3 regions of the Kribbella sp. CA-245084 genome follow, and region 3 is predicted to be linked to each of the others. Evidence: predicted binding sites of a transcription regulator. Region 3 holds the regulator's gene; each other region holds the start of a gene.
What was found. Region 3 encodes HrcA, which represses chaperone genes, less so after heat shock. Its sites were predicted from a motif close to TTGGCACTCGNNNNNNNCGAGTGCCAA; they were not measured.
Positions count from the first base shown of each region.

Region 1: groL (chaperonin GroEL) is a predicted target of HrcA. The motif match lies at 2,527-2,553, and genes of this name have one in related genera.
Region 2: groES (co-chaperone GroES) is a predicted target of HrcA. The motif match lies at 3,843-3,869, and genes of this name have one in related genera.

Region 1 is NZ_CP192053.1:8,029,359-8,039,864, reverse strand. It holds gene ACQPYH_RS38450 (PASTA domain-containing protein) at 1-214, shown strand, start outside; gene ACQPYH_RS38445 (SigE family RNA polymerase sigma factor) at 264-755, shown strand; gene ACQPYH_RS38440 (PASTA domain-containing protein) at 752-1,588, shown strand; gene ACQPYH_RS38435 (MmcQ/YjbR family DNA-binding protein) at 1,623-1,958, shown strand; gene ACQPYH_RS38430 (GNAT family N-acetyltransferase) at 1,918-2,502, opposite strand; gene groL (chaperonin GroEL) at 2,736-4,361, shown strand; gene ACQPYH_RS38420 (glycoside hydrolase family 6 protein) at 4,562-5,497, opposite strand; gene ACQPYH_RS38415 (hypothetical protein) at 5,491-5,625, opposite strand; gene ACQPYH_RS38410 (ribonuclease domain-containing protein) at 5,725-6,168, opposite strand; gene ACQPYH_RS38405 (GNAT family N-acetyltransferase) at 6,383-7,315, shown strand; gene ACQPYH_RS38400 (hypothetical protein) at 7,417-7,872, shown strand; gene ACQPYH_RS38395 (Fic family protein) at 7,896-9,083, opposite strand; gene ACQPYH_RS38390 (FHA domain-containing protein) at 9,258-9,992, opposite strand; gene ACQPYH_RS38385 (VWA domain-containing protein) at 9,989-10,506, opposite strand, start outside.
Region 2 is NZ_CP192053.1:8,077,329-8,087,834, forward strand. It holds gene shbA (RNA polymerase sigma factor ShbA) at 1-449, opposite strand, end outside; gene ACQPYH_RS38640 (TetR/AcrR family transcriptional regulator) at 550-1,098, opposite strand; gene ACQPYH_RS38645 (N-acetyltransferase family protein) at 1,111-1,569, opposite strand; gene groL (chaperonin GroEL) at 1,632-3,251, opposite strand; gene groES (co-chaperone GroES) at 3,416-3,712, opposite strand; gene ACQPYH_RS38660 (peptidoglycan-binding domain-containing protein) at 3,926-4,507, shown strand; gene ACQPYH_RS38665 (class I SAM-dependent methyltransferase) at 4,530-5,696, shown strand; gene ACQPYH_RS38670 (helix-turn-helix domain-containing protein) at 5,686-6,483, shown strand; gene ACQPYH_RS38675 (alpha/beta hydrolase) at 6,678-7,391, opposite strand; gene ACQPYH_RS38680 (GNAT family N-acetyltransferase) at 7,388-7,834, opposite strand; gene tsaD (tRNA (adenosine(37)-N6)-threonylcarbamoyltransferase complex transferase subunit TsaD) at 7,831-8,880, opposite strand; gene ACQPYH_RS38690 (GNAT family N-acetyltransferase) at 8,873-9,322, opposite strand; gene tsaB (tRNA (adenosine(37)-N6)-threonylcarbamoyltransferase complex dimerization subunit type 1 TsaB) at 9,319-9,978, opposite strand; gene tsaE (tRNA (adenosine(37)-N6)-threonylcarbamoyltransferase complex ATPase subunit type 1 TsaE) at 9,980-10,506, opposite strand, start outside.
Region 3 is NZ_CP192053.1:2,831,343-2,841,848, forward strand. It holds gene ACQPYH_RS13710 (DUF3376 domain-containing protein) at 1-185, shown strand, start outside; gene ACQPYH_RS13715 (DUF3097 domain-containing protein) at 160-984, opposite strand; gene ACQPYH_RS13720 (NCS1 family nucleobase:cation symporter-1) at 1,065-2,600, opposite strand; gene ACQPYH_RS13725 (MBL fold metallo-hydrolase) at 2,691-3,461, opposite strand; gene ACQPYH_RS13730 (EF-Tu/IF-2/RF-3 family GTPase) at 3,472-3,813, opposite strand; gene ACQPYH_RS13735 (ThuA domain-containing protein) at 3,907-4,548, shown strand; gene ACQPYH_RS13740 (Gfo/Idh/MocA family protein) at 4,533-5,636, shown strand; gene hrcA (heat-inducible transcriptional repressor HrcA) at 5,741-6,763, shown strand; gene dnaJ (molecular chaperone DnaJ) at 6,789-7,931, shown strand; gene ACQPYH_RS13755 (16S rRNA (uracil(1498)-N(3))-methyltransferase) at 8,007-8,723, shown strand; gene ACQPYH_RS13760 (YybH family protein) at 8,720-9,205, opposite strand; gene ACQPYH_RS13765 (ArsR/SmtB family transcription factor) at 9,271-9,600, shown strand; gene ACQPYH_RS13770 (hypothetical protein) at 9,708-10,130, shown strand; gene ACQPYH_RS13775 (hypothetical protein) at 10,130-10,339, shown strand; gene ACQPYH_RS13780 (response regulator) at 10,363-10,506, shown strand, end outside.

The sequences.
Region 1 (10,506 bases), 4.0 Mb from region 3:
GCCGGACCGGGTCGGCGTACCGAGCTCGCGGTCGCTGGACGACGGCCGCGACGGTACGGCGTACGCGGAGCGCCTCCGGGAGTTGGGGCTCAAGACGGAGATCAGCACCAGGACGTCAACGGTCTACAAGCCCGGTCGCCTGGTCAGCATCTCCCCGTCTCCCGGAACGCTCCTGAGCCCAGGCGAAACAGTCACCCTGACAGTGATCAAGTAGAGGGAACCTGCGGCGGCCATCACCCTGTCTGTACGGGTGAGGAGGGGGTATGGACGACTTCAGTGAGTACGTGACCGCGCGCTGGCCCACGCTGGTCCGCAGCGCGGTACTGCTCGGCTGTACTCCGCCTGAAGCCGAAGACCTCGTCCAGACCGCACTGGAGCGCTGCCTGGTCAAGTGGAACCGGGTCCGCGCCGCCGACGACCGCGACGCGTACGTGCACCGGGTGCTGGTCAACTGCTTCCGCTCCTCCAGACGGCGCCGCTGGCACGGAGAGCGACCGTCCGCAGTGCTACCTGAACGCGCCGACGTCGATCCGACTGCTGGTATCGACGAAGCGGACGCCGTGATGCGCGCACTCGACGGACTGCCCGACGACCAAAGGACAGCCGTCGTACTGCGGTACTACGCGCACCTGACCGAACTACAGATGGCGACTGTCCTGGGCGTAGCCGCAGGCACGGTCAAGAGCCGCCTGTCCCGTGCAGTGAAGGCCCTCGCACAGGACCCACATCTTGCAGAACTGCGAGACCCCCGATGAAGCTGACAGACCTACTGGAACGCACTGCCGAGCAAACCCCGGTCGGCCCACCCCCACTGGACACTCTGTACGCCGGAGCAGCCCGCCGACGCCACCGCCGTACTGCGGGAGTCGTCGCCGCGGCCGTAGTTGCCGTCGGGGCTGTCATCGGTGCATCGACCCTGCTGACCTCTCGCACGCCGACCGTCACCTCGCCAACTCCTGTCCCGCCCGCGATGAGAATGGTCGGATTCGGCCACGCTGCGATCTCCGTCCCGGCAGACTGGCCGACCAACAGGAGCCAGTGCGGTACTCCGATGCAGGACACGGTCCAGATCGACGACCCGAGCGCCATGCTGCTCTGCATGGCGTTCCGTCCCGCCGGGGTCGAGAGCGTGAGCCTGTACTACGGCAGTCCGCGGGCCGAGTTCCGTGCCGATGAGACGTTCCAGATCGGCGGAGTACGCGCCGAGCGGCAGCGGACCACCTGCTCGATGTCCAACTACCCGAAGGCCAACACGACGACCTGCAGCAGCACCGTCAGCATCCCGTCCCTCAGGGTGTGGTTCCGCGCCGAGTCGTCCACGAGTGCCGCGGAGGTCGACCGCATGCTGGCGCGGATCGCGATCGTGACGGACCGGACCGGCGTGCCGAGCTTCGAGGCGCTCCGGGCGGGCATCAACGGGCCGCCGGGGACGGCGTACGCCGCTCTGCTTCGGCAGGTCGGGCTGAAGGCCCAGTTCCACACGGTCAAGTCGCCCAACTACACCGCTGGGCTGGTGCTGAAGGTGTCACCGGCTCCGGGCACGATGCTGAAGCCGGGTGCGACCGTGACGGTGACTGTCACGGGCTGAGGAAACTGTCGGTGGGGGTGCCTAGCGTTGGGGTATGGATGCGCAGGCGGTGGTGAAGGTGATGGCGGGGTTGCCGGGCGCCGAGGAGCACGAGGGATGGGCGGGGCAGCCGGTCTTCAAGGTCCGCAACAAGAGCTTCGCCTACATGTCCGAGGACCAGACGCACCTGCACCTGAAGGCTCTCCGGGAGGAGCAGGAGGCGCTGGTCGCGGAGGATCCGGAGGCGTATTCGCCGTCCTGGGCAGGTGGTCGGTTCGCCTGGGTGCTCATCCGGCTCGACCTGGCCGACGGCGAGGAGCTGCAGGAGCTCATCACCGAGGCCTACCGCCTCACCGCCCCGAAGTATCTGGTTGCCCAGCTGAGCGCCTGACCAGGACCCACTGCGGGCTGGTGCGACTGACCTCGGTGAAGCCGGCGCTGAGGTAGACCGACAGCGGGCCGCGGTACAGGTCGGCGGACGGGATCCGGCCCGTGGTGGCGGTGTCGACGGCGCAGGCCTCGACGGTGGAGGCGCCGTACGAGCGGGCCAGCTCCACAGCGCCGAGCACCAGCTCGCCAGCGACGCCCTGGCGGCGGTTGCCGACCGGTACGACGAAGCAGGTGATCACCCAGGCGTCCGGGTGGTCGGTGCGCCAGTTGGGTGAGGCGATGACACGCGGGTACGCCGTACGCGGGGCGACTGCACACCAGCCGATCGGCGTACCTCCGTCGTACGCGAGGACACCGGGCGGCTGCTCAGCGGTGCAAACCTGCTGTTTGAGGCCTTCGCGGTTGGCGGCGGGGCTGTTGTCCGACCACGCCTTGCCTCGGAGGCGGAAGTACTGGCAGAAGCAGCGGGACGGGTCGCCGCGCTCACCCATCACCGTCGCTAGGTCGAGCCAGGAGTCCGGGCCGGCCGGACGCAGCGTCACCATGGGTTCACCGTAGCCGGGGTCCGGCTTGCACTCGTTGGGGTCGAGTGCTAATACTTGGTTAGCACTCCAAGGGCGAGAGTGATAAGTGCTCGCGCCCCGGGAGTGTGCAAGAAGACGGCCTCGATGAGGTGCCGGAGCGCGGCGGGACATGAGCGTCGCGGGTCGGTGCCGTCCGTCGCGGGCATCCGGGCCGGCTGGACCACAAAGACTCGACGCGGGAGGACTCGCGGAGAATGCCCAAGCTGATTGCTTTCGATGAAGAGGCGCGCCGTGGCCTCGAGCGAGGGATGAACACCCTCGCCGATGCCGTCAAGGTGACGCTCGGCCCGAAGGGCCGCAATGTCGTGCTGGAGAAGAAGTGGGGCGCCCCCACGATCACCAACGACGGCGTCTCCATCGCCAAGGAGATCGAGCTCGAGGACCCGTACGAGAAGATCGGGGCCGAGCTCGTCAAGGAAGTTGCCAAGAAGACCGACGATGTCGCCGGTGACGGCACCACGACGGCCACCGTGCTGGCCCAGGCTCTCGTCCGCGAGGGTCTGCGCAACGTCGCGGCCGGCGCCAACCCGATGGGCCTGAAGAAGGGCATCGAGAAGGCGACCGAGGCCGTCAGCGAGCAGCTGCTGTCGCTCGCGAAGCCGGTCGAGACCCGCGAGCAGATCGCGGCGACCGCGTCCATCTCGGCCGCGGACACCCAGGTCGGCTCGATCATCGCCGAGGCGATGGACAAGGTCGGCAAGGAAGGCGTCATCACCGTCGAGGAGAGCAACACCTTCGGCCTCGAGCTCGAGCTCACCGAGGGTATGCGCTTCGACAAGGGCTACATCTCGCCGTACTTCGTGACCGACACCGACCGGATGGAAGCGGTTCTCGACGACCCGTACATCCTGATCGTCAACAGCAAGATCTCGAGCATCAAGGACCTGGTCCCGGTGCTGGAGAAGGTCATGCAGACCGGCAAGCCGCTGGCCATCATCGCCGAGGACATCGAGGGCGAGGCGCTGGCGACCCTGGTCGTCAACAAGATCAAGGGCACCTTCAAGGCCGTCGCCGTCAAGGCGCCGGGCTTCGGTGACCGCCGCAAGGCCATGCTGGTCGACATCGCCGTCCTCACCGGCGGCGAGGTGATCTCCGAGGAGGTCGGTCTCAAGCTGGACACGGTCGACCTGGAGCTGCTCGGCCAGGCCCGCAAGATCGTCGTCACCAAGGACGAGGCGACCATCGTCGAGGGCGAGGGCGACGCGGACCAGATCGGCGGCCGGGTCAACCAGATCCGCGCCGAGATCGAGAAGTCGGACTCCGACTACGACCGCGAGAAGCTGCAGGAGCGCCTGGCCAAGCTGGCCGGCGGTGTTGCGGTGATCAAGGTCGGCGCGGCCACCGAGGTCGAGCTGAAGGAGCGCAAGCACCGCATCGAGGACGCCGTTCGCAACGCGAAGGCGGCCGTCGAGGAGGGCATCGTCGCCGGTGGCGGCGTGGCTCTGCTGCAGGCGTCCGTCGCGGCGTTCGAGAAGCTGGAGCTCGAGGGTGACGAGGCGACCGGTGCGCAGATCGTGCGCTCGGCCGTCGAGGCTCCGCTCAAGCAGATCGCCGTGAACGCCGGCCTCGAGGGCGGCGTCGTGGTGGAGAAGGTTCGCAACCTCGAGCCGGGTCACGGTCTGAACGCCGCGACCGGTGAGTACGTGGACCTGATCAAGACCGGCATCATCGACCCGGCCAAGGTGACGCGCTCCGCGCTGCAGAACGCAGCGTCGATCGCGGCCCTGTTCCTCACCACCGAGGCCGTCATCGCCGACAAGCCGGAGAAGGCCTCGGCCGCTCCGGGCGGCGCGCCCGACATGGGCGGCATGGACTTCTGACCTGAAGTCCGACAGCACACGCAGTACAAACAAGCGGTCCCGAGCCCCGGCTCGGGACCGCTTGCTCGTGTCGCGGCACGAGTCGTGGCGCTTGGTCGGTGCCCGGTCCCGCGAGTCGTGAATCCTGGCTGCATTTCGTCGCCGAATTTCACGACTCGGCGATATGGGCTCAAGCCGTTTACCACGACTCGACGGGTCGGTTAGGTGCCGGTTATTAGGTGGTGAGCCAGGAGAGGGGAGAAGGTTCGGGTGGGGAGGGTGGGGGTTTGGCCGCAGAGGCCGTCGGATTCGCCGGGGGTGCGGAGCCAGAGGGTGAGGTCTACCGGGGAGGTGGACTTGGCGGGGGGAGTGCCTAGTTTGCGGGCGGGTGGGTTGCAGGAGCTGCCGTCGGAGCCGTTGCCGTTGCGGCTGGTGTCGACGATGAAGTGGGACCCGCCCCCGAGCGCCTGCAGGATCGCCGTGCCGCGGCTGACCGACTCGGACGTCGTGAAGTAGTTCGCAGTGTTCAGTGCGAAGCCGCGGACCTTGCCGACGTCGGCTAGTCGCAGCCGCCGAGCTATCTCCTTCGCGTCGCCGGACGCCACGTTCCCCGCGTCCAGGTACACCCAGGTGTTCACGTTCTTCACCGCGAGCAGCCCCACGGCGTACTTCAGCATCGCGATCCGCCCGTCCCATTCCGCCGGCGGGAAGCAGTCGAGTCGCGCCAGCGCATCCGGCTCGAGTACGACGACGGCCGGCCGTACGCCGATGCCGTCGGACAGGCCCGCGATCCAAGCCCGGTACGCCGCCTCAGTCGCCGCCCCACCGCCGACGCCGCACGGTCCGCCGGGCAGGTTGTCCGCGACGAGCACCGGCAGCTTGTCGGCCCGGTCCGCAGCCATCGTGTACGCCGCAACCGCCGCCTTCACGTCCCCGCTCCACGTGCCGAACCATCGGGCCGACGCCTGACCGGCGATCTTCGACGCGAGCTCGGTGTCCTCGGGATGCAGCCGTACGTACGCCGCCGCGGCTGAGCCGGGGTCGACGTAGAACCCGTTGGTCAGCTTCAGCGGATCGCCGGTCGCCTCGGCCAGCCCGGTATCGGGCCGGCCGAAGGCGACCAGCGCGGCGGACAACAACAGACCGGCAGCTACCAAACGGCCAGCACGGCCAGCACGGCCAGCACTGCCAGTACGGCCAGCACGACGGCCGGCACGGCCAGTACGGCGGCCGGCACGACCAGTACGACGGCCGGCACGGCCAGTACGACGGCTGGCACGGCCAAGAGCACTAGCACGGCCCGGTCGCGGAGTCGGCATCGGTGAGGCGTCCTTCCGTCCATGGAGTGATCACTCAACGTGCCGACGAGACTACTCTCAGGGTTTCAGCTGTTCTCGTCGACCTCGCAGAACGAGGCGTAGTGGTCGCCGGTGTAGTAGAGGTGCTCGGGGTCGGTCGTCGCGCCGCCGCCGATCAGCCGGCGGGCGCCGCGGTCGGACGAGCCGGGCGTCTTCACGGTGTACTCGTGGTAGTGGCTGCTCGACTCGTCGGGCAGGATGCCCTCCCGGTTCTGGAAGACGGTCCCGTCCTGCCGGTACGGGAACGGTCCGCCGGAGTGGATCAGGCCGAGCGTGTCGGCGGCCTGCGAAGGCAGGGAGCTGAGCGCGCAGCTATCGATCGCCGCAGGAGCAGAAGCAGCGACGACGTAAGTGACGGAGGTCGGGGCGGTGGCTGGGGCGGTGGCTGGGGCGGTGGTTGGGGCGGCGTAGGCCGTGGAGCCGAAGGCGGCGGTGGTCGCCAGGACCACGGCGGCGATGAGGGTTCTCATGTCTGGCACGCTTCCCAGATAATCAAACGTTCGTACATCCCAGGTGTGAATAACAGGTGGACTATGACCCCATCGCCCGCTTAGAGTCTGGCCCGGCGAGACCAGCCTTGGAGTGGAAGGAGCGACCGATGAGCACACCGATTTGTTTCCCGGCGCACCCGGTCCGCTCCCACAGCTCGCACTGAGCGGATCCGCGCCTCCTGCTGGAGGATCTGTGACGATTCGCAACACCGTCGAGGCCGATCTCGACACCATCCATGCTCTGATCGAGCAGAAGTCCGTCAACATCACCAACCCCGACGGGTACGACGAGTACGTCGCCGCCGGCATGTACCGCGACGAGTGGACCTGGGTCGTCGAGGAGGACGGCAAAATCCAGGCGCTCGCGATCTGGTGGGGCCGCGACGTCGACGAGCACCCGTACAGCATCGACGGCCTGTACTACGTCGGCGACGGCGACCCGGCGCCGGTGTGGACCGCCCTGATCAAGCACGCCATCGCGGCGCGCCCGGACGGCTTCGAGCCGCCGGAGTACCACTTCTTCCTCGATGCCGACTGGCAGGACGATCCCGCGGTGGTCGCCGAACTCGAGCCGCGTGCCCAGGCGGCCGCGGCGGCCGGGCTGACCGCGGTCACCGATCGGCTGCGGTACGAGTGGCGGTCGGAGTACGGGCTGCCGAAGCGGTCGACGCGGCTGCGGTTCGAGCCGGCCGACGACGAGGCGTTCGTCGACGTGTTCGCCCGGGTCAGTCAGGGCAGCCTGGACGCCGCGACCGCACGCGAGATCGCACGGCTCGGCGTCGAGGGCGCGGCCCGCGCCGACCTCGAGTCGTACAAGTCGATGCAGGGCGACCGATCGTGGTGGCGGCTCGCGTACGACGCCGAGGACGACCTGGTCGGGTTCGCGATGCCGTCGGCCAACGCGGGCGGCCCGGTGGTCGGGTACATCGGGGTCGTGCCGGAGCACCGCGGACAGGGGTACGTCGACGACCTGCTGGCCGAGATCACCCACGTACTGGCCGAGACCGGTGCGGAGCGGATCCGCTCGGACACCGACTTCGGCAACGTGCCGATGGCGAAGTCCTTTGTCCGGCAGGGATACCGGAACTTCGCAGTCCGCCGGGTGCTCTCTTTCCCGGAGAGCTGAACTCGCCCGGCCGAGGTGCAGACGAGCGACGACCTCGCGCCCTATGCTCCCTGACATGTCAGATAGCTCCGGGGGGAGCGGGGAGCGGGGGAGTCGCTGCGATGCGTGACATCGCGTTGATTCTGCATGTCGCGGCCGGGATTCTCGCCGTGCTGTTCGGCCCGCTCGCGATCGTGCTGACGTTGCGGCGGCGCGGGCTGAACTGGGCCGGCGAGGTCTACCACTGGACGATCGCGCTGGTCTGCCTGACCGCACTGGTGATGGTCCCGTACGACTGGGGCCGGCTCTGGTACTTCTGGCCGATCACCATCGCGTCGTACCTGTTCGTCTACCTCGGCCAGCGCTCCGCGGAGGCGCCCGGCGGACTCTGGTACCGCGGCGTCCTCCGTGGGTACGGCGGGGGCTGGATCGCGCTCTGGACCGCGATCGCGGTCGTCAGCCTCCCGCACCACCCGTGGGCCTGGGCGATCCCGATCGTCGTCGGCTCGACCGTCATCGAATGGCTGTGCTTCAACCCGTCGCCGACCTGGACCCGAGAGCCACAACCCCTCGAGTGACGTCTTCCGCAGGCTGCAATGACTCAGGTCGGTTCAGAATTTCGCCGGTAGGGCACGGCTCGCCGTGGTCGCTCGTCGCGGGTGTCGCCTGACTCGGTCGCGGTCGCCCGCTCGTAATCAGTCAGTACATCGAACACCCGGGATGCTTCGAACATCCGGTAGCGATGCTGGTCGCCCACTGGCCGGATGACACCGGCGGCACTCAGACTGTCGATGGCTGCGAACGCCGCGGATCGGCTGGCCTGGGTCAGCCGGATGACGTCATCGCTGGTCACGACGGGGTTCGCGATCAGTTCGGACAGGAGCCGGGCGGCCGCACTGCCGGAGCGCGGCCGAGCCGCCGTACGCCAGTCCTCCTGCATTTGTTCCAGCAGTTTCTGCAGGTTCGCGGCGTCGGCCGTGGCGCGGCGGACAGCACTGAGAAAGAGATCGAGCCAGTCCCGGATGCCGGAGAGGGCCTCGTCGTGGTCGGCGTCGCCGACGTACCGGAATCGCGTCAGTGCGTCGACATACGCTGAGGCCCGCGTTGCGAGGGCGAGGCTGACCGGCGGGACGAAGTTCCGGGCCAAACCTCTCCGTTTGAGGACTACCTGGATCAAGGCTCTACCGGTCCGGCCGTTGCCGTCGGCGAAGGGATGGATGGTCTCGAACTGCGCATGGACGAGACCAGCTTGAACAGTCCCGGGGAGGTCGTCTCGATTAATGAAGCGGCAAAGGTCTTCCAGCAAGCCGGCGAGGTACTCCGGAGGTGGTGGAACGAAAACTGCCTGGCAAGGATTGAAGTCGTTGCCACCGATCCAGTTCTGCGTGGTGCGGACGTGTCCGCCGATATCCGGCTGGTCCGAATGCTCCATGAGCGCTGCGTGGATGTCGAGCAGGTGCTGCAGCTCGACTGTCTCAGCGGTGGCCACCTGGTCCACGGCATGCTGCATTGCCAGGACGTTGCCGAGAACTGCCTCGGCCGTGGCGTCGCGATCCGGGATGCCGGCCGCGATCCGAGCCTCGTGTCTCGCGAGTCGTCGGCTGTTGACCTGTAGCCCTTCGATCTTCGACGACGCGACAGCTTCGGCGCGCAGGAGGAAGCGAGCGAGCTGTTCCAGGCCCTGGTCCGGGGCGCCCTCGAACGCTGCCAGCTCGCGCTCTGTGTCGGCTACGTCTGCCGCCAATTCCGCGGTGAGATCCAGCGCGTGGGCACTCAGAAGGTCCGGCACATACGCTGTGTACTCACAGGGGCGTCGGTGCTTTCGTGGACCATAGGCATCAGAATTTGCGCGCCAGATAGCTGACACCTGTCGGCTCAAACCTGGACTCCTTTTCGTCTAAGTCCAGGTTAGTTTAACAACTCGGACTTAGATGAAGTTTCGCCCGGCTTTCGGCCGGAGATCTCAGGCCTGTCCGGCCTGCTCTTCCGGGGTGGACTTGCGTACGACGAGGCGGGTCCAGGCGCCGACGTAGACGCGGTCGTCCGGGTTCAGCTCCTGGCGCTGGCCGGGGATGATCGGGTCCTCCGGGAGGGGGCCGGCGGCGGAGGCGACGTACGTGCCGTTGGAGGACTGGAGGTCCTCGACCCACCAGCGCTGGCCGTCCGTGGTGAGCTGTGCCTGGCGGCGGCTGACACCTGTGTCGTCACCGCAGTCGATCTCCGGGTGGATGTTCCGGCTGCGCGACGGACGCCCGATCAGCAGGCTCTTCTCGGTCAACGGGATCACCGTCGGCAGGCCTGGCGACGGACACGGGTCGTCGCTCTGCTGTACGGCGTACCAGTCGGGGTCGACCCACCTCTCGACGACCCACTCCGCAACGGCAGCGGGCGGCGCCGGCGGTGTCGGGCCGGACGAAGAGAGGTCCAGCGGCGACGCGGCTCGCGGCATGGTGCCGGTGGTGAAGTCGTAGCCGCAGTTCTCGCAGAACAGCGCGTCGGCAGACGCCGGCTCCTGACAGTTGGGGCACGACTGGCCGACCGGGGCCGCAGCCGGCGTGGCGGCCGGACCAGGCGCTGCGACAGCGGGCGCTGGTACGGCGGCTGCCGCCGGAGTGGCGGCGGCGCCGATCGGCAGCCCGCAGACGTCGCAGTAGTCGGTCGAGGTGGACGGGTGCCCACTCGGACAGTTGACGGTCATTTCTTCACCCGGGTGGTCTTGGTGGAGGCCGTGTCGAGCGCCATCTCGTCGGCCTTCTCCACGGTCCGCTTCAGCCGCACCGTACCCGTTTCCTGGTCGTCGATGTCGACAACCTTGCGCAGCCGCGTGGTCGCTTCCTCGTTGCCGGTCGCGGCCGCGAGCTGCACCGCCCGGCCCAGCTTCGTGGTCGCGGTCGCCGTGTCACCGGCTGCTTTGGCGGCCAGACCGTCCTGGATCGCCTGCGCGAGCTCGGTCTGCCCGGTGTAGTGCGCGACCTCCGGGCTGATGCGGGTGGTGAGCGCCTCGTCGGCCGACCACAGCGCCTTGACCAGGCCCTGCGCGACGGTCTGATCGCCGATCACCAGCTGCACCCGGGCGGCCAACTGCTCCTGCCCGATCGCCTTTGCAGCCAGGCGGATCGCCACGTGGTAGTCGCGGGACTCGTCACCCCACGAGCCGGTCGGATACGAGCCGGTCAGCGGGTTGATCGCCGTACGACGCGACGTCAGGTCCT
Region 2 (10,506 bases), 4.0 Mb from region 3:
ATCTCGCGCAGTTTCTCCGGCAGCTTGTCCAGCAGGTCCATGATGTGCTGGACCTCGGACTGCCGAACCGCGCGCTCCTCCGGTGTCGGTGACTCGTCCGCGCCGTCCGGCAGGTCCGGCGTCGAAACGTCGGCCACCGCGAACGCACGCTGGGCATCGGCGACCTTGCGGGCCGCGATGCCGTAGACGAAAGCCTCGAAAGGCCTCCCCTCGTCGCGGTACCGGCCCAGCGCGCCGAATACTGCGACACAAACCTCTTGTGCGACGTCGTCGACCATGTCGGCGCCGCCGGGATAGGTCCACAGACGGGACCGTACGTAGCGGTGCGCCACAGCGCGCACCCTTGTGAGCAGGTCATTGAGAGCTGTGCGGTCCCCGTCGCCGGCCAGCGCGGCAAGATCCTTAAGCTCGACCCGGTCGTGGGTGTCAGGTACTCGGACCTCGGTCACCCCTCGCCCCCTCGTGTTCAGACCGGTTCAGCCTGAAAGATGGTACGGCGCTCAACTCTTCTTGCCTAGTGGCAATTCGTGGTCACTACCGGCCGCTTGATCACGATCTGTCACTACTCACGAGTTCACTGATCTCCCTCTCGACCAGCCCGGCGGGATCCACGTCCCTACCGGCGAAATGCCCTGCCAGCTCAAGCGAGAGGACCCCGTGGAGGCGGGTCCAAAACGAAACTGCCCGGTCCGGTCCGACGGCCTCGACCAGCACGGTCAGGATCTCGTCGGAGATCGCGGTGGTCTCGTCGGGCGCGTGATAGCCAGGCACGGGCGTCCCATAGATCAGCAGATACCGCTGCGGGTCGGCCAGCGCCCATGCTCGAATGACCTGAGCCAGTCCGACCGCGTCCGTGCCTCCGTCGTACGCCGTTCTGACCGTGTCGGCGAGGCTGCGGTACGCGTCGCGGATCAGCGCGGTGATCAGCTCGTCGCGGCTCGCGAAGTACCGGTAGAGCGCCGGCCCGCTGACGCCCATCTGTTTGGCAATCGCGTTCAGGGACAGGGCGGAGACCCCTGCCTCGGCGATCTGCACCCACGCGTGCTGCTTCACCTCGTCACGCACCTGAGCGCGATACCGCTCCCGTGGCCCAGCCATGGTTAGAACCTCTCACGTCGGTGCGGTGAACCGGATCAGCTCGGTCGCGTGGGCGCCGCCCCAGTCGATCGGAGTACGGCCGGTCTCCAGCCAGCCGGCGTTGCGGTAGAGGTGTACTGCGGCGCCGCGGTTGTCCACCACCTCGAGGGCCAGATCGCGGTTGGCCGCGGCCGCCGCGGTGACGCAGTGCTGGAGGAGTTGGCGGCCGATGCCGCGGCCAGTCGCCTTAGGATCGACGAAGAGGCGCTCGACTTCGGCGCCTGCCCCGGCGGCGGTGAGGACGACATGTCCGACCACCTGTTCGCCGTCGATCGCTACCCAGATGCCGAGGGCATCCTTCGGCGTCAACCACAGCTCCGGGTCCGCGGGCCAGTTGATCGGATAGCCGGCTCGCTCGTGGACGGCCCGGAGGATCTCGACGCACGCGGGCAGGTCTTCGTCACGACGCTCTCGAATCAGCACAGGCCACATACAAGCACCGCCCGGCAGGTGACCTGCCGGGCGGTGCTGTGTACTACGCGAACTGCGAGGAATCAGTGACCGTGGCCGTGGCCGTGACCGGCCGCCGCGGGCTCCTCGTCCTCGGGCTTGTCGACCACCAGCGTCTCGGTGGTCAGCAGCAGCGCGGCGATCGAGCCGGCGTTGGCGAGCGCGGACCGGGTCACCTTGACCGGGTCCAGCACACCGCTGCCGAGCAGGTCGCCGTACTCGCCGGAGGCCGCGTTGAAGCCGAAGCCCGGCTCCAGCTCGGACACCTTGGCAACGACGACGTAGCCCTCGTAGCCGCCGTTCTCGGCGATCCAGCGCAGCGGCTCGACGACCGCCTTGCGGACGATCCGGACACCGGTGGCCTCGTCACCGTCGAGCTCGAGGTCCTTGTCCAGCACAGTGGCCGCGTGCACGAGAGCGGAGCCGCCGCCGGCGACGATGCCCTCCTCGATCGCGGCCCGGGTCGCGGACACTGCGTCCTCGATCCGGTGCTTCTTCTCCTTCAGCTCGACCTCGGTGGCCGCGCCGACCTTGATCACGCAGACGCCGCCGGCCAGCTTGGCCAGCCGCTCCTGCAGCTTCTCGCGGTCCCAGTCGGAGTCGGTGCGCTCGATCTCGGCCTTGATCTGGTTGACCCGGCCTTCGATGTCCTCGCCCTTGCCGGCGCCCTCGACGACGGTCGTGTTGTCCTTGGTGACCACGATGCGGCGCGCCGTACCGAGCACCTCCAGACCGACCTGGTCGAGCTTGAGGCCGACCTCCGGAGCCACGACCTGCGCGCCGGTGAGCGCGGCCAGGTCCTCCAGCATCGCCTTGCGGCGGTCACCGAAGCCCGGCGCCTTGACGGCGACCGAGGTGAAGTTGCCGCGGATCTTGTTCACCACGAGGGTGGACAGCGCCTCGGCGTCGACGTCCTCGGCGATGATCAGCAGCGTCTTGCCGGACTGCACGACCTTCTCCAGCAGCGGCAGCAGGTCCGCGATCGCGGAGATCTTGCCCTGGTGGATCAGGATGTACGGGTCCTCCAGCACCGCTTCGCCGGCCTCGGCGTCGGTGATGAAGTACGGCGAGATGTAGCCCTTGTCGAACTGCATGCCCTCGGTGAACTCGAGCTCGGTCCCGAAGGTGTTCGACTCCTCGACGGTGATCACACCGTCCTTGCCGACCTTGTCGAACGCGTCAGCGATCAGCGTGCCGATCTCGGCGTCGCGCGCGGAGATCGTCGCGACGTGGGCCATGTCGCCCTTGTCGTCGACGGTGCGGGCAGTGTCGACCAGCTTGGCGGAGATGGCCTCGACGGCCGCCTCGATGCCGCGCTTGAGGCCCACCGGGTTGGCGCCGGCGGCGACCGCCCGCAGGCCCTCGTGCACCAGTGCCTGCGCCAGCACCGTCGCGGTGGTGGTGCCGTCACCGGCGATGTCGTTGGTCTTGGTCGCGACCTCCTTGGCCAGCTGCGCGCCAAGGTTCTCGAACGGGTCGTCCAGCTCGACCTCACGGGCGACGGTGACACCGTCGTTGGTGATGGTCGGGGCGCCCCACTTCTTGTCCAGGACGACGTAGCGGCCCTTCGGGCCCAGCGTCACCTTCACCGTGTTCGCGAGCTTGTCGACGCCGCGCTCCAGCGCGCGCCGAGCGTTCTCGTCGAACTCGAGGATCTTCGGCATGAAAAATCCAGTCCCTCTCTGAAATCGCTAAATCGTTGCAGGCTCGAACCATCGCTGTGCAGTAGGCGAACCCGCCCCACCGCCCCGGTCAGGCCCAACACCGACTCCGCCCCGGCGCCGGTAGGGGCACCAGGGCGGTGTCGGTCAGGAACAGCGAGCGGTCGTCACTTGCTGACGACTGCGAGGATGTCGCGGGCGCCCAGGATCAGGTAGTCCTGGCCGTCGTACTTGACCTCGGTGCCGCCGTACTTGGAGTAGATGACCTTGTCGCCGACGGCGACGTCCAGCGGGACGCGGTTGCCGTTGTCGTCGATCCGGCCGGGGCCGACGGCGAGGATCTCGCCCTCCTGGGGCTTCTCCTTGGCGGTGTCCGGGATCACCAGGCCGGACTTCGTGGTCTGCTCGGCTTCGAGCGGCGCGACGAGGACGCGGTCCTCGAGCGGCTTGATCGTGACCGACACTTGCTGACCTCCACGGTCGATTTGCTTGGCTGCGTTCATGGTGGTCGCGCTCCCCTGCCGTCGCGGGGGTCAAGGGCCGGACCGCTGGCACCCTCGCATCGAGAGTGCCAACACCGAATCTAGGCCGCGATTAGCACTCGGTCAACTCGAGTGCCAAAGGATTCTCACGCTGAGACGTAGGAACCGGTGACCATGCAGGTACAGAATGTGGTCATGGCTCTGCCCAAGCTGTCCGGCCGGACGATCGCGCTCCTGGCCGCCGTCGCCGCGGTCGCGGTCGGAGCCGTCGCCGCCAGCGCGTCGAAGCACGAGTCACCGGCCGCCGCCGCACCCGCCGCCGCTCCGGCACCGAAGCCTTCGACCGACCAGGATGTCTCCCACGACGCCACCGCCGCCGAGTTGAAGGCAGCCGCCGCCCTACCGCAGTGCCGATCCGCCCAGCTCGTCCCGGTCAACCGCAGCTGGGGCATCCCGATGCCGTCGATCTACGCCAGCATGAGCACCACCTGCAACCTCATGTACGGCGACGACCCGTACCGCGGCTCCAACCGGTACGGCGACCCGGACACCGCCATCCAGGTCCTCCAGCGCAACCTGAACTTCTGCTACGGCACCAAGCTCGCTGTCGATGGCATTTACGGCAGCAATACCCGCGCGGTGATCAAGCAGGTCCAGCGCAAGCACCACCTGGTCGTTGACGGCATCTACGGCCCGAAGACCCGCTCCGCGATGAACTGGCGGCTCTACTCGATGGCAACGCGAAGCTGGAGCAGGAGCTGTTCCAGCCCCCTCTAGGGCACGCCCTAAAGTTGCGCGGGTGACAGTCACGGCGTTGCTCGACGGGCCGGGTGCGGAGGTGCTCGCGGCGGCGTGTGCGGAGTACGAGCCTGGGCGTGAGCTCCAGTTGGTCGAGAAGCTTCGGCGCCGGTACGACGCGACGCTGGTCACCACTGCAGTCACGCAGGCCGCGCTGCGGCACCGGGCGGTGACCAAGTTCGGTGCGGACGCCGAGCACATGTACTTCACCCCGGACGGTCTGGAGCAGGCCACGCGGACCACAGTCGGCACCCATCGCGCCGTACGCCTCGCAGCCACCATGCCGGGCGCCAGCGTGGTGGACCTTGGCTGCGGGATCGGCGGCGATCTCATCAGCGCCGCACGCGCCGGCCTCCGGGTAACAGGTGTCGAGCGTGACCCCGAGACCGCAGCTACCGCTCGCGCCAACCTGGCCGCGCTCGGACTGGCCGGCGAAGTACTAGTAGGCGAAGCCGAGTCGACCGACCTCACGCCGTACGACGTGGTGTTCGCGGACCCGGCCCGGCGAGCGGACGGGCGGCGGGTGTTCGACCACAACGCCTACTCGCCGCCGTGGACTTTCGTACTGGAGCTACTGCAACGCACCGCCTGCGTGAAGGTGGCGCCCGGCATCCCGCACGACGCGATCCCCGCTGGTGTGGAGGCGGAGTGGATCAGTGACTCCGGCGAGGTGAAAGAGGCCGCACTGTGGTCCGGCCAGCTCTATGGAGGTACGCCGCGCCGCGCGACCCTCCTGCCCAGCGAGGCCACCGTCTCGGACGCACCGGAGGCGGAGGACGGTCCGGTCGGTCAGTACATCTACGAGCCCGATGGTGCGGTCGTGCGAGCCGGTCTGGTCACTGCGGTCGCTGCGGCGGTGGATGGTTGGCTGCTGGATCCGCGCATCGCTTACGTCACTGCAGCGAAGTACGTCGCGACTCCGCTGGCCTCGGCGTACGAGGTGGTGGAAGAGCTGCCCTACAAGGAGAAGGCGCTGCGCTCGTGGGTGCGTAGCCAGGACATCGGGACGCTGGAGATCAAGAAGCGCGGTGTGGACCTGGACCCCGCCCAACTGCGGAAGAAGCTCGCCCCGAAGGGTTCGGCGTCCGCGACGCTGATCATCACCCGCATCGGGCGGGACGCGGTCGCCTACTCCTGTCGCAGACTGGCCGACCGCCATGGCCGATGACACCCAACCGCTCCGGTCAGAACTCTTTCCTTCTGCGGGCGCGCACGAGTGGGCCTCCGGCGGCACCAGCTCGATGCAGACCCACGAGGAAGGGCATCTGGTGTACGCGGCCCGCGGCGTGCTGTCCGTCCACACCGAGCGGGGTACGTCGATCGTCCCCGCCAACCGAGTCGCTTGGACGCCGGCTGGGTTCACGCACCAGCACCGCGCCCACGGCGAGACCGACATGCGAATCGTCTTCCTATCCCGCGCACTCGCCCGGCACGTCCCGGACCGCCCTGCCGTGTTCCTGGCCTCCGGCCTGGCCCGCGAGGTACTGCTCGCCCTCACCAGCCGCCAGCTCGACGACGACGCTCGCGCCCGCCTCCAGCGAGTCCTCGTCGACGAGCTCCACGAAGCGACCGAGCAGCCACTCCAACTACCGGAGCCACGCGACGACCGCCTGCGCACGATCGCTCAGCACCTCCGCGAGAACCCGGCGGACAACACCTCACTGGCCGAGCTGGGACGCAAGGCCGGCGCGGGTGCCCGCACCCTCAGCCGCCTGTTCCGCGACGAACTCGGCATGACGTACTACGAATGGCGCACGCAGCTGCGGATCTACCACGCCCTCGTCCTACTCGCGGACGGCCACGACACGACGTACGTCGCGCATGCCTGCGGCTGGGCGAACCCGAGCGGCTTCATCGCGGCGTTCGCGGCCGTCGTCGGAACGACTCCGGGACGCCACTTGCGTTCGACGCATATTCGAACATATGATCGATCTCGCGAGCGGGTCTCCGGGTGACAAGCCGGCGGGCGAGGTGCTGCGTCTGCTGCTGCACTCACCCGGAGGCCCGCCACTAACTGCTACAACGTGTTCAGCAGGGATTCACCTGGGTGAGGGAGGCTGGCATGAGAACCGGTTGGCCGCTGACCGTTCGCCTGGGGAGCAAGCGGTGCGCGTTACCCCCGGGCCTCTGTCACCACGCCCGCTGCGAACTATCGCGCCACGCGGAAGCGTTCCTTCACCGGCAGCCGGAGCCGCGCCAGCGCAATCCCGCCGATCGCCGACGCCACCTGGGCGCCGACCTCCGGCAACTGCTCGGTGCCACCGCCGGTCGGCGTCTGCCTGACGAAGTCGGCCACCAAGCGATCCCAGTCCTTCGGGCGCCGCAGCATCGCATGTCCTTCGCCCACGAGCGAATACGTCCTCACCGCCGCCCCGGCAGCCCGTAGCCTCTCCGCGTACGCCGTGGTGCCGGCCGGATCGGTGATCGTGTCGTCGGTGCCGTGCACGAACGTGACGGGCGCCCGCACCGCGACGAGCGGTTCGCCGGCCGGCAGCCACGGGGCCAGCGCGAGCACACCGGCAACCCGCGGATGATCGCCGGCGGCGACAACCGCACGCCCACCCATGGAATGCCCGATCAGAAACACCCTTGAGATCACGGGCGGCAGCTCGTCCAGGACGGTCCGCAGATCAGCCGCAGCGTCACCGCCGTCGTTCCATCCCCGGAAGCGGTACCTCAGGAACCCGACGCCGGCGTCCGGTGCGGCCGACCTCGCGACCGCCGCGAAGGGCCACATCCGCAGCAGCGCCGGCCGCCACAGGTGCGGGTCGGCGCGTGAATGTTCCTGCCCACCGTGTGCAAGCAGCACCAGGTCGGTCGCCCCTGCCGGATGCCGGACGAGATCGACACCCGGACGCCTCACGGCTGGGTGTACAGCTCGGTCGGATCCTGGCGGATGGCCATCATCCGGCCCGGCACCGTCTCGGTGAAGCCGTACGAACGGTAGAGCTCGTGTGCGTCAGCAGTCGCCAGCAGCACCTGCCGCAGGCCCTTCAGCTCCGGATGGTCGAGCAAGGTCGAGACGACGAACCGTCCCAGACCGTGCCCGCGGTGCGACTCCAGGACGAACACATCGGCTAGCCACGCGAACGTGGCCCGGTCCGTCACCATTCGCGCGTACGCGACCATCGCTCCGTCCGCGTCGTACACCCCGAGGTTCAAGGAGCCCGCGATCGCCTTCTCCACGATATCGCGCGGGATCCCGGCCGACCAGTACGACGTACTCAGGAAGCCTTGCACCACGCCGGCGTCGATGCGCTCCGCGTCGTCATCCGCCTCGAAGCCGTCCGCCCCGGTCCACTTCACTTGTTGAGCACCTCCGTGATCGGCATCGACGAGTCGGCCGGAAGATCCAGGGGCGACGGCGCCTTTCCGGCCCGGACGAGCTCCGAGCCCAGCGCGGCGACCATCGCACCGTTGTCGGTGCACAGCCCCGGCCGCGGCACCCGTACGGCGATACCCGCCGCGGACGCGCGCTCCTCGGCCATCACCCGGAGCCGCGAGTTCGCCGCGACACCACCACCGATCAGCAGGTGCTCGAAGCCGCGGTCCTTGCACGCGTCGATCGCCTTGCGGGTCAGCACGTCGCAGACCGCCTCCTGGAAGGCCGCCGCGACATGGTTCACCGGCACGTCCTCACCGTCCCGGCGCCGCGCCTCGACCCAGCGCGCGACCGCGGTCTTCAAACCGGAGAACGAGAAGTCGAACCGGTGCCGCTCGAGATCGCGCTGCGACGTCAGCCCGCGCGGGAAGGTCACGTACAACCTGTCCCCGCCGTCCCGCGCCGCCTTGTCGATGTACGGGCCGCCGGGGAACGGCAGCCCGAGCACGCGCGCGACCTTGTCGAACGCCTCACCCGCAGCGTCGTCGATCGTGCTGCCCATCGGCTCGACGCCGTCGGTGATGTCCTCGACCGACAGCAGCGACGAGTGTCCGCCGGACACCAGCATCGCGACGCAGCCCTTCGGCAGATCACCGTGCTCCAGCGTGTCGACGGCGACGTGGGCCGCCAGGTGGTTCACGCCGTACAGCGGCTTGTCGAGCGACAGCGCCAAACCCTTGGCAGCGGCGACTCCGACCAACAGCGCGCCGGCAAGACCGGGCCCGCTGGTCACCGCGACCGCGTCGACGTCGGTCGGCTTGATGCCGGCCGTCTCGCACGCCCGCCGGATCGTCGGCACCATCGCCTCGAGATGCGCGCGACTGGCCACCTCCGGTACGACGCCGCCGAACCTGGCGTGCTCCTCGACACTCGACGCGATCGCGTCGGCGAGCAGCGTCTGCCCGCGCACGATCCCGACGCCGGTCTCGTCGCACGACGTCTCGATCCCCAGGATCAGGGGCTCACTCATCGATCCTCCACCGCATGATCACCGCATCCTCGCCGTCACCGTAGTACCCACGCCGCCGGCTGATCTCCTCGAACCCGAAGCCCGCGTACAGACCCCGCGCCGATTCATTGCTCAAGGCAACTTCCAGTAGAACCGTCCGGCCCGCACACCGGTCCAGGGCCGCCGTCATCAGCTGGCCGCCGATCCCGGTCCGCCGCTCGTCCGGGGCGACCGCGATCCGCAGTACCTCGACCACGTCCTCGACCACCGGCGGCAACAGCAGTACGACGTACCCGACGACAGCACCTTCGTCCGCGACCAGGATCACCCGGTCCTCGGACTGCCGCTCGAACTCGTCCGACCAGCCGACCGTACTCCAGGCCTGCGGCCCGAAGCACAGCTCGTCCAACGCGACCAGCGCGGGTTGATCGTCCGCGCGAGCCGCTCTGATCGCAGGTCTCACAGCACGCTCTTGGGCCCGGCCGACATGGTCACGTCCGGCCGGCGCAGGTACAGCGGATCCGGAGCCACAACCTCGAGCGTCCGAGTCGCCACGCCGGTCGCGAGCACCTCGGCCGACGGGTACTCCGCAACGTCGGCATCGGCCACGCCCAGCACGTCGGCGTACAGCGCTGCTCCGCGACCGATCACCGGCAGACCGGACAGCACATGCGCGACCTCGGCCGGCTTGTCGACCGCGGGTCCCTCCAGCCGACGACGACTGCCGTCCGCGGCCGGGCCGTCGTACAGCGCCCAGTAGATCTCCTTGCGCCGCGCGTCCGTCGCAACCGCGACAGGCAACGTCAGCGACGACTGCCGCGCGACGACGTCGAGGCTGCAGACGCCGGAGACCTCGATCCCCAGCGCCTCACCCATCGTCCGCGCGGTGACCAGCCCGACCCGCAGCCCGGTGAACGGGCCAGGGCCGACGCCGACCGCGATGCCGGTCAGGTCGCGAGGTGTGACGCCCGCAGATTCCAGCGCCGCTGCGATTGCAGGCGCGAGCAACTCGCCATGGCGCAGCGCGTCCACTGTCGTCGACGAGGCAACGACCTCGCCCGTCGGCGTGGCCAGTGCGACCGTCACTGCGGCGCTCGAGGTGTCGAAGGCAAGCAACATGTCAGTTCTTCTCCAGTACAGACACCCGTACGCCGGACGCCGCCCAGCGCGAGCCCACCGCCGTGATCCGCAGCGCTCGCGTCTCGTCGGTGTCGTCGTCGCCACGGGTGATCACGATCTCGATGCGGTCCTGCGCCAACGACTCGGCGATGCCGTGGCCCCATTCGACCACCGTGACCGCATCCTCCAGACTCGCGTCCAGATCAAGGTCGTCCAGCTCCGCGAATCCACCGAGCCGGTAAGCGTCAACGTGCACCAAAGCAGGCCCGCCAGACAATGAGGGGTGCACCCGCGAGATGACGAAGGTCGGCGACGTCACAGCGCCCCGCACCTTCAGTCCGGCACCAAGTCCCTGGGTGAACGTCGTCTTGCCCGCTCCCAGATCGCCGGACAGCACGAGCAGGTCGCCTGCCCGGAGCTGACCGGCCAACTCTTCGGCGATCGCCCGCATGTCCTCGGCAGTCGGAACCGTCAGCTCGACCGGCAAAGCCTTCGCATAGATCAGGTTCTGCGCTTGCTGGTCGACCA
Region 3 (10,506 bases):
TGCTGATCCTCGCGGGCACCGTCGACGGAGTGCGCTTCGTCGCAGCGCTCCTTGCCGGGGCGGTGCTTGCCTTGAGCGCCGTACTCGGTGTCGTCACCTGGTATGTACGGCGCGCCCGCCGGCGGATCCGCGCGTGGCTCGAGCGGCGGATGCCGGCGATCAGTCCAGAGTCACGAAATCGATGAGCTCCTCGACCCGGCCCAGCAGCGCCGGGTCGAGATCGGCGAAGCTGTTCACCTTCGACAGGATGTGTTTCCAGGCCGCGGCCACGTCGGCCTGATCGGTGGCCGGCCAGCCGAACGACTGCAGCACGCCCTTCTTCCAGTCCTGCCCGTGCGGGATGCGCGGCCAGGCCTTGATCCCGACCGACGACGGCTTCACCGCTTCCCAGATGTCGATGTACGGGTGTCCGACGACGCGCACATAGCGGTTGCTGACCTGCGCGGCGATCTTCGATTCCTTCGATCCCTCGACCAGGTGATCAACGAGTACGCCGAGCCGCCGGCCGGGAGCGGGCTGGAACCGGTTGACGATCTCGACCAGGTCGTCGACGCCTTCGAGGTACTCGACCACGACGCCCTCGATCCGCAGGTCGTCGCCCCAGACCTTCTCGACCAACTCCGCGTCGTGCCGGCCCTCGACGTAGATCCGGCTGGCGCGCGCGACCTTGGCCCGGACGTTGTCGACCGCGACCGAGCCGGACGCCGTCCGGGTCTTCTTCGCCGGGCCGGCCTTCTTGGGTGGCTTGAGGCTGACCGGTTTGCCGTCGATCCAGAAGCCCGGACCGAGCGGGTACGTGCGGATCTTGCCGTGCCGGTCCTCGAGGTCGACGACGCCGTGCTCCCAGCGCACGATCGCGCCGACGAACCCCGAAGTGGGCTCCTCGACGACCATCCCCTTCTCGATCTCGACCTCGACGGTCCGCCCGTTCTTCGGCTTACGCCAGTCCCCACTGAGTACGTCGTTCCCATACCTGTCAGCCACCCGCCCAACGGTATGTGACGCAGGTGCCCCGGCCGGGGTCGACACAACTACTCGTGGGCTGACACAGGCAATAAGGTGAGTCAGCCCACCGGTTCCTGTGTCAGCCTGGCGGGTTGGCGGGCGGAGGTGGCGGCGGTTAGGGCGAAGTACGCGACGAAGCCGACTACTAGGCCGACGGCCCAGGAGTAGTCGTAGAGGGGTTTGAGGAAGGGGATGAGGCCGTCATGCGGGAACGGGCCGGCGCCCGGGTTCGAGTACGCGCCGCCGACGGCGAGCAGTGAGCCGAGGAGGGTCGCGACGACACCGCGCCAGTTCCAGCCGGCGGTGTACCAGTAGCGGCCGTTCGGTTCGTACAGGTCGGCGAGGAACAGGTTGGTCCGGTCGATCAGCCAGTACCCCGCGATCAGCACGCCGGCGACCGACGCGAGCAGACCGCCGTAGAACGACAGCCAGACGAAGATGTAGATCGACGGGTCCGAGATCAGCCGCCAGGGCTGGATCACGATGCCGATCACGCCGGTGACCAGGCCCGCGGTCCGGAAGTTCAGCCAGCGCGGCAGCGCGTTCGCGAAGTCGTACGACGGGCTCACGACGTTGGCCGCGACGTTGCAGGACATCGTCGCGAGGATCGCCATGATCAGGCCGATCGTGACGATCACCGGGTTCTCGAACCGGCGGGTGAGCTCGACCGGGTCCCAGATCGCCGAGCCGTACAGCACGACCGTGCCGGAGGTGGTGATGATCGAGACCAGCGCGATGAACGACATCGTCGTCGGCAGGCCGATGATCTGGCCCCAGACCTGTTGCCGCTGGCCCTTCCCGAACCGGGTGAAGTCCGGCATGTTCAGCGACAGCGTCGCCCAGAACGCGATCATGCCCATCAGCGACGGCGCGAAGATCTTCCAGAAGTCGGCGTCCCAGCCCAGCTTCGACGGCTGCGACAGGATCGGGCCGAAGCCGCCGGCCTTGACCAGGATCGCGACCATCAGCGCCACGAACGCGACCGTCACCAGCGGCGCCGCCCAGTTCTCGAACCGGCGCAGACCCTCGATACCGCGGAAGATCAGCACCATCTGCAGCACCCAGAAGAACGCGAAGCTCAGCCACATCGTCCACGGATGCCCGCCGATCGCCGACGCGTTCAGCCAGCCGTTGCCGAACAGCTCGCCGAGGATCACGTAGATCGCCTGGCCGCCGATCCAGGTCTGGATCCCGAACCAGCCGCAGGCGATGAACGCCCGCAGCAGCGCCGGGAAGTTCGCGCCGCGCACGCCGTAGAACGCCCGCGCGAACACCGGGAACGGGATGCCGTACTTCGTTCCCGCGTGGCTGTTCAGCAGCAGCGGGACGAGCACGATCAGGTTCCCCAGCGTGATCGTGAGGAACGCCTGCAACCAGTTCATCCCGATCGCGACCAGGCCGGACGCCAGCAGGTAGCTCGGGATGTTGTGCGCCATCCCCATCCACAGCGCCGCGTAGTTGTACGTCGTCCACGTCCGCTGCGGCAATCGCGTCGGCGCGAGCTCGGCGTTCGCGTACAGGCTGTTCGCCAGCGCGTCGGGATCGGTCAGTTCAACTCGTCCATCGGAGTGAACAGTCTGCTCGGCAGTGGCCACAGGTCCCACCTCATCCGGTCGGGCGATGTCCGTTCCGAACAAGTTGCGCGACAAGATGACGTCGTGTCAACGGACAACTACCCGAAAGGGTCATCCCGGGCCGAGCAAGGGCAGAGTCGGGCGCTGCGGCGCACCTAATGCTCGGTAGCCGCGGCGGATCGCGTCCTGGAGTTTCTCGACCGGCCACGGCCAGTCCTCGGTGTGCTTGAGGGCGTCGTCGAGCGGCGTGCCGGCGTGGTGCAGCGTCGAGATCGTGTTGGCGACCCTGCCCAGCTCGATCGCCTGGTCGCGGGCGAACTCGATGTCGACGACCGCGCCGTGCCCGGGAACGATCTTGGTTGCCGCGGTCATCATCCCGACCACGGCTTCGATCGTGTCGGGCCACTCGAGCGGGAACGAGTCCTCGCCGAACGACGGGGGCGCCGACTCCTCGATCAGATCGCCGACGAAGACCACGTCCGCATCCGGTACGACGACGACCGCGTCGCCGGACGTGTGCGCGTTGCCGACGTACAGGAGCTCGACGCGGCGGTCGCCGAGATCGATCACCTTGGCGGCGGCGAACGTCGTACCGGCGAGGTTTTCTTCGGTCGCAGCGTTCTCGTGCAGGTAGACGGTTGCGTCGGTGAAGACGCTGTTGCCGGCGACGTGGTCGAAGTGTGCGTGGGTGTTGACGACCCAGCGGACGGGCAGGTCGGTCAGCTCGCGGATGTGTTCACGCAGTTGCTCGGCCTCTTCGGTGGTGGCACGGGTGTCGATCACCAGTGCGCCCTCGGAGCCGACGACGAGGCCGACGTTCAGGTCCCATTCGTCGTACCGCCGGACCCAGGTGCGGTCGCCGATTTCCGTCCACTCATTCATGCGGTCGAGGTTACTTGCTGAGTACGTCGCCCTTGATCACCTGGTCGCGCTGGATGCCGCGGAGCAGCAGGCCGACGTTGTCGCCGGCCTTCGCGGTCTTCACGATCTTCCGGAACATCTCGACGCCGGTCACCTCGACCTGCAGCATCGGCTGCCCGGCTCGGCTGAGCAGCACCTGCTCGCCGACCGACACCGTGCCGGCCTGCACCCGCCCGGTCACGACCGTGCCGCGCCCGGTGATCGAGAACACATCCTCGACCGTCATCCCGAACGACCCGACCGGCAACGTGTCCTGCGGCCGCGGCGGTCCCGGAAAGGTCGGAGCGTCCTTCTTCCAGAACTTCCAGCTCATCCTTCGACACTAGCGGTTGGCAAGCCCTCTCCTCGGGACTTAGGCTCGCAAGTGTTCCGATCGGAACGTCGAAACTTTCGAAGGGTGGTCGGTGTGACGACACGACGTGCTGTGGTGGTCCGGGGCGGTTGGGAAGGGCACTCCCCGGTCGAGGCGACCGACCTGTTCATCCCGTTCCTGAAGGAGAACGGCTACGAGGTCACGGTCTCCGACACGACCGCGAGCTACCTCGAGCTCGACGGCGTCGACCTCGTCGTGCAATGCGTCACGATGAGCGAGATCGAGCCCGAGCACTTCAAGGGTCTGGAGGCGGCGATCCGGCGCGGCACCGGGTTCGCTGGCTGGCACGGCGGTATCGCGGACTCGTTCCGCAAGAACGTCGACTACAGCTTCATCACCGGCGGCCAGTTCATCTCGCACCCGCACGGCTTCACCGACTACCGCGTCGAGATCGTCAAGGATCACCCGATCGTCGAAGGCATCGAGCACTTCGACGTGCACACCGAGCAGTACTACGTGCACTACGACCCGACCAACAACGTGCTGGCCACGACGACGTTCAAGTCGCACCCGGACTACCCGTGGATCGAGGGCGCCGTGATGCCGGCGGTCTGGACCCGCACCTGGGGTGAGGGCAAGGTTTTCGTCTGCACGGTCGGCCACAAGCTGGACGATCTGGAGACGCCCGAGGTACGCACGATTATCGAGCGGGGGCTGCTGTGGGCGAGCAAGTGACCAACATCGGCATCGTCGGCACCGGAGTCATCTCCGGCACGTACCTCGACCACCTGGCCAAGCTGCCAGGCGTCGACGTCATCGCAGTGGCCGACCTGGACCGCAGCCGCGCCGAGGCGATCGCGGACCAGCACGAGGGCATTCGCGCGCTCACCCCGGACGAGCTGTACGCCGCGGACGACGTCGAGATCGTGCTCAACCTGACCATCCCGGCCGCGCACGCTCCGGTGCACCAGGCCGCGATGGAAGCCGGCAAACACGTGTACGGCGAGAAGCCGCTCGCCGTGGACCGTGCCGCCGCCGAGCCGCTGCTCAAGTACGCCGCGGCGAACAACCTCCGCGTCGGCTGCGCACCGGACACCGTGCTCGGCACGGGAACCCAGACCGCTCGCGCAGTGATCGACCGCGGCGACATCGGCGTACCGCATGCTGCTTTTGCGGCCTTCACCACGCCGGGCCACGAGCTGTGGCACCCGGCGCCGGAGTTCTACTACCAGCCGGGTGGCGGCCCGGTCCTCGACATGGGGCCGTACTACGTGACCAGCCTGGTCACCCTGCTCGGTCCGGTACGCCGGGTCACCGCGCGGGCCGGTCAGTCGAAGCAGGAGCGCAAGATCCACTCCGGACCGCGGGAGGGTACGACGTTCCCGGTCGAGGTGCCGACGCACGTCACCGGCGTACTGGAGCACGAGTCCGGTGCGTTGACCACGGTGTTGATGTCGTTCGACGTCTGGGCGGCCCGGCTGCCGCGGATCGAAGTACATGGGACCGAGGGCAGCCTGTCGGTGCCGGACCCCAATGGCTTCGACGGCACGGTCGAGATCGCTACGGCTGCGCAGCGCGAGTGGACCGAGGTCCCCGTCGCCGGTGGGTACGCCGGAGCCGGCCGGGGCGTCGGCGTGGCGGACATGGCACGCGCACTGCGTCGCGGTGAGCCACATCGCGCTGACGGAGCGTTGGCGTACCACGTGCTCGACGTACTCGAGTCACTGCTCGAGGCGGCGGTCCAGGATCAGCCCGTGGACGTCGCGAGTACGGTCGAGCGGCCTGCCGCCGTACCGTTGGGGGCGTCGCCCGAGATCGCCTGAGACCCGTCCCACGCCGGAGTGCGTCGGCGTGGGTACTACGGCTCGGTAGACTGGCACTCGGAACTTTCGAGTGCCAAGGTCGATCGAGAGAGGGTGGTGTGCGCGTGCTGGATGACCGCAAGCTGGATGTGCTCCGCGCCATCGTCGAGGACTATGTGGCGACCCATGAGCCGATCGGGTCGAAAGCGCTGGTCGACCGGCACAACCTCGGCGTCTCGCCGGCGACGGTCCGCAACGACATGGCCGCGCTGGAGGAGGAGGGGTACATCACCCAGCCGCACACCAGCGCCGGGCGGATCCCGACCGACGCCGGGTACCGGCTGTTCGTCGACAAGCTCAGCACGGTCAAGACGCTGTCGGTCGCCGAGAAGAAGGCGATCACGTCGTTCCTGGCCGGCGCGGTCGATCTGGACGACGTGGTCCGCCGTACCGTCCGGCTGCTCGCGCAGATCACCCGCCAGGTCGCGATCGTGCAGTATCCGTCGCTGAACCGGTCGAGCGTGCGGCACATCGAGATCGTCACGATGAGCCCGCGCCGGCTGCTGCTCGTGCTGATCACCAGCAACGGCCGGGTCGAGCAGCGGATCGTCGAGCACCCGCACGACGTCGACGAGCAACTGATCGCGGACCTGCGTTCGCGGCTCAACTCGGTGCTTGCCGGACAGCGCCTGACCGACGCGACGACGTCGCTCGGCGGCGTGCCGGAGCTGTTCGCGCCGGGCGACCGGGCGCTGGTCGCGTCGATCGTCACCACGCTGCTCGAAGCCTTCACCGACGAGGTCGGCGAGCAGCGGATCGCGGTCGGCGGCGCGGCCAACCTGACCCGGTACGGCGACGACTTCGAGCGGAACGTGAAGCCGGTGCTGGAGGCGCTCGAGGAGCACGTCATCCTGCTGCGCCTGCTCGGCGAGGCGACGAACCCGCAGACGCTGACGGTCCGCATCGGTCACGAGAACCCGTTCGAGGAGCTGGCCACCACGTCGGTGGTCGCGACCGGATACGGATCCAAGTCGGAGGCGCTGGCCACCCTCGGCATCGTCGGCCCGACCCACATGGACTACCCGAGCACAATGGGCGCAGTACGAGCCGTAGCCCGCTACGTCAGCCAACTACTGGCCGACTCCTGATGATTACTACCCCCTGGTCTGGAGTATGAGCACCGATTACTACGCCGTCCTTGGCGTCAGCCGTGACGCCTCAGCGGACGAGATCAAGAAGGCGTACCGCAAGCTGGCACGCCAGTACCACCCGGACGTGAACGACTCCGAGGACGCGCACCAGAAGTTCCAGGAGATCGGGCGCGCGTTCCAGGTGCTCAGTGACCCGCAGAAGCGGCAGATGCACGACCTCGGCGGCGATCCGTTCGCGACCGCGGGCGCCGGGCCGGGCGGAGCCGGGTTCGGGCAGGCGTTCACGTTCACCGACATCATGGACGCGTTCTTCGGCCAGACCGGCGGCGCGACCCGTGGACCGCGGCCACGGACCCGGCGCGGTCAGGATGCGCTGATCCCGCTGCGGATCGACCTGGCCGAGGCGGCGTTCGGTACGACGCGGGAGCTCAAGGTCGACACCGCCGTACTGTGTCCGACCTGTAGCGGGTCCGGTGCGGCCGCCGGGTCCGAGCCGGTCACCTGCGAGATCTGCCACGGTCGTGGCGAGGTGACGCACACGCAGCGGTCGTTCCTCGGCGAGGTGCGGACGATGCGCCCGTGCCCGAACTGCCGCGGTTACGGCACCACGATCCCGAGCCCGTGCGTCGAGTGCGCCGGCGACGGGCGGGTGCGCTCGCGCCGGACCGTCACCGTGAAGATCCCGGGCGGCGTCGACAGCGGGACCCGGGTCCAGCTGTCCGGCCAGGGCGAGGTCGGCCCCGGCGGCGGACCGGCCGGCGATCTGTACGTCGAGATCGAGGTCGAGCCGCACGACATCTTCACCCGCAACGGCGACGATCTGCACTGCACGGTCACGCTGCCGATGACGGCGGCTGCGCTCGGTACGACGATCGACCTGCCGACGCTCGAGGGCGAGACGACCCCGTTGGAGATCCGGCCGGGTACGCAGTCCGGGACGGCGCAGACGCTGACGGCGCGCGGCGTACCGCGGCTGCGGCACGCGGGTCGTGGTGACCTGATCGTCCAGGTGATCGTCGAAACCCCGACGAAGCTCGACGACGACCAGGCTGACCTCCTCCGCCAGCTGGCGGTTGCCCGCGACGAGGAACGCCCCCAGGGCCACGTCCAAGCCACCCACAAGGGCGTCTTCGGCCGCCTCCGCGACGCCTTCGGCGCCCACTAGATGCCGGACCGGCGCATGCTCCGCCTGCCCTCGGTTGCGCAGGCGGAGCCTGCTTGTGCGGGAGGTGCTGGGTAGGTGGGGGTTGCGGTGTTCTTTCACCCCGGCCTTGGCGGGGACGAACTGGTGCTGGACGGCCCGGAGGGTCGGCATGCCGCGGTTGTGCGGCGGATCGGGCCGGGTGAGCGGATCCGGCTGACGGATGGGCAGGGTACTTGGGCTGAAGGGCCTGTGGTGGGGGCTTCGAAGGCTGGGCTGACTGTGGCGGTGGATGAGCGCGGGACGGTGGCGGCCGCTGATCCTCGGGTGGTTGTGGTGCAGGCTCTGCCGAAGGGGGAGCGGGCCGAGCTTGCGGTCGAGATGCTGACTGAGGTCGGCGCGGATGTGATCGTGCCGTGGAACGCGGAGCGGAGTCAGTTCCGGGCCAACCCGGAGCGGGTTGAGAAGACGCTCGCGAAGTGGCGGGCGTGGGCGTTCGAGGCGAGCAAGCAGTCGCGGCGCTCCTGGTTCGCCGAGGTCGCTCCGCTCGCGTCGACGGCCGACGTCGCGGAGCGGCTCGCCCGCGCGGCGCTGCCCGTCGTACTGCACGAAGAGGCGACCGTCCCGCTGGCGTCGCTGGACGTTCCGCCGTCGGGCGACATCGTGCTCGTCATCGGCCCCGAGGGCGGGATCGCCCCGGCCGAGCTCAAGACCTTCGACGTCGAACCGGTCCGCCTCGGCGACACCGTACTGCGGACGTCGACCGCCGGCGTCGCCGCAGCAGCCGCCCTCCTCGCGCCGACCCGCTGGACCTAACCCCGCACCGCCTGCTGGTACGCCGCGAGCGCATCCGCGTCGTCGATGCTCCCGTGGTGATGAACCTGCCGCCACGCCCCGTCGTACGCGAAGATCCGCGTCGTCCGGATCCGCAACGGCTGCTCACCCAGCGCCGGATGCTGGTACGTCCCAACCTCCCGCCCCGCGAACACCACCGAGCCCTCAAGCCAGTACGTCGCCGCGTCGCCGAACGTCACCTGCACATCCAGCGACCCCGCGAACACCCGCTCGTACAGCGACCGCACCGCCTCCCGCGACCGCAAGATCCCGCCGATCGGGTTGTTCAGCTGCACCAGCGGATCATCCGCCCAGCCGGCGACCAGCGTCTCCAGGTCCTTCCCGTTGAGCGCGTAGTAGAACGTCTCCAGCGCCGCGAGCGCACCCTCCCGCCCCGGCAACCGCGCTTCGTCCGCCCGCGACCGCGCCCCGGGCCCGAATCCGTAGTCGACCAGCTCGATCATCGCGAACCCCTCGCTAGACTGTTAGACAGGAACCGAACATAACTGTACGACAAGGATCGAACACCATGGTCGTCGAGTCAGCCCGCGCCCGCACGCTCAGCCACGTGGATCCGGCCGAGGTGCCGTTGCAGACGGCCCTGGACGCGCTCGCGGACCCGGTCCGGCGTTCGATCCTGCGCGACCTCGCGACCCACGACGACTGGACCCGCGCCTGCGGCACCTTCGACCTCCCGGTCAAGAAGGCGACCGCCAGCCACCACTTCGCCGTACTGCGTTCCGCCGGTCTGATCGAGCAACGCGACGAGGGCGCCCGCCGCCTCAACCGCCTCCGCCGCGAAGAGTTCGACCGGTCCTTCCCCGGCCTGTTGTCCGCAACCGTCGACCGCGCGGACTGACGAACTCTTACAAACCCCGAACACTGCCCCGAAGCTCCTCGAACGCCCGCCGGGCAGAGTCGTTCTCGTCAGCACGAACGAGCACGAACGACAACGAGGAGCACCCCATGCGCAGGTCTGTGCGCGGCGCGATCGCGGCCGGTACGTCGGCCGTCGTCCTGGTCGGCGGACTCGTCGCGAGTACGACGATCGCGGCGGCCGATCCGACCCCGAAGCCTTCGGCGAGTACGTCGTACAAGCCGGTCACGCTGAGCCCGGAGGAGTCGCAGAAACTCTGCGCCGACCGGCTGCCGAAGATGATCGCGCGGCGCGACAAGCTGGCTCAGCGGATCAATGGTGGCGCCGACGTGAAGGGTTCGGTCGCGTGGATCAAGGCACGCGCGGCCAAGCAGAAGGCGAACGGCCACGAGAAGGCGGCCGCGCAACTCGAGAAGCGGGCCGAGCGCCGCTCGGAGCGACTGAAGCAGCTCGGCACGGTGAAGACCAAGCTCGAGGCCTTCAAGACCGAGCACTGCCAGGCGGTCAAGTGATGCGCAAGGCGCTGGCCGTGCTGCTCGGTACGGCGTGTCTCGGCCTCGGACTGTCCGGATGCGGCAGCTCCGGCAACCAGCCCGGTGGGCAGGGCACCGGTCCTGCTCCGGCGACCCAACAGGTGGGGTCGCCGGAGCAGGAGCTGGATCAGATCGGGTCTACCCTGGACGCGATCGATCGCGAACTGGCCGGGGACGACGCACCCTGACCGAGAGTCTCCAGGAGCAGAGGATGGCCGAAGCCGGCCGCGGGCTGGTTCTGGTGGTGGAGGACGAGGCAGCGATCGCCGAGGTGATCGAGCTGTACCTGCGCCGCGACGGCTTCGACGTCCGGACCGAGTCCGACGGCGAGGCGGCTCTCGCTGCGTGGCGGCGG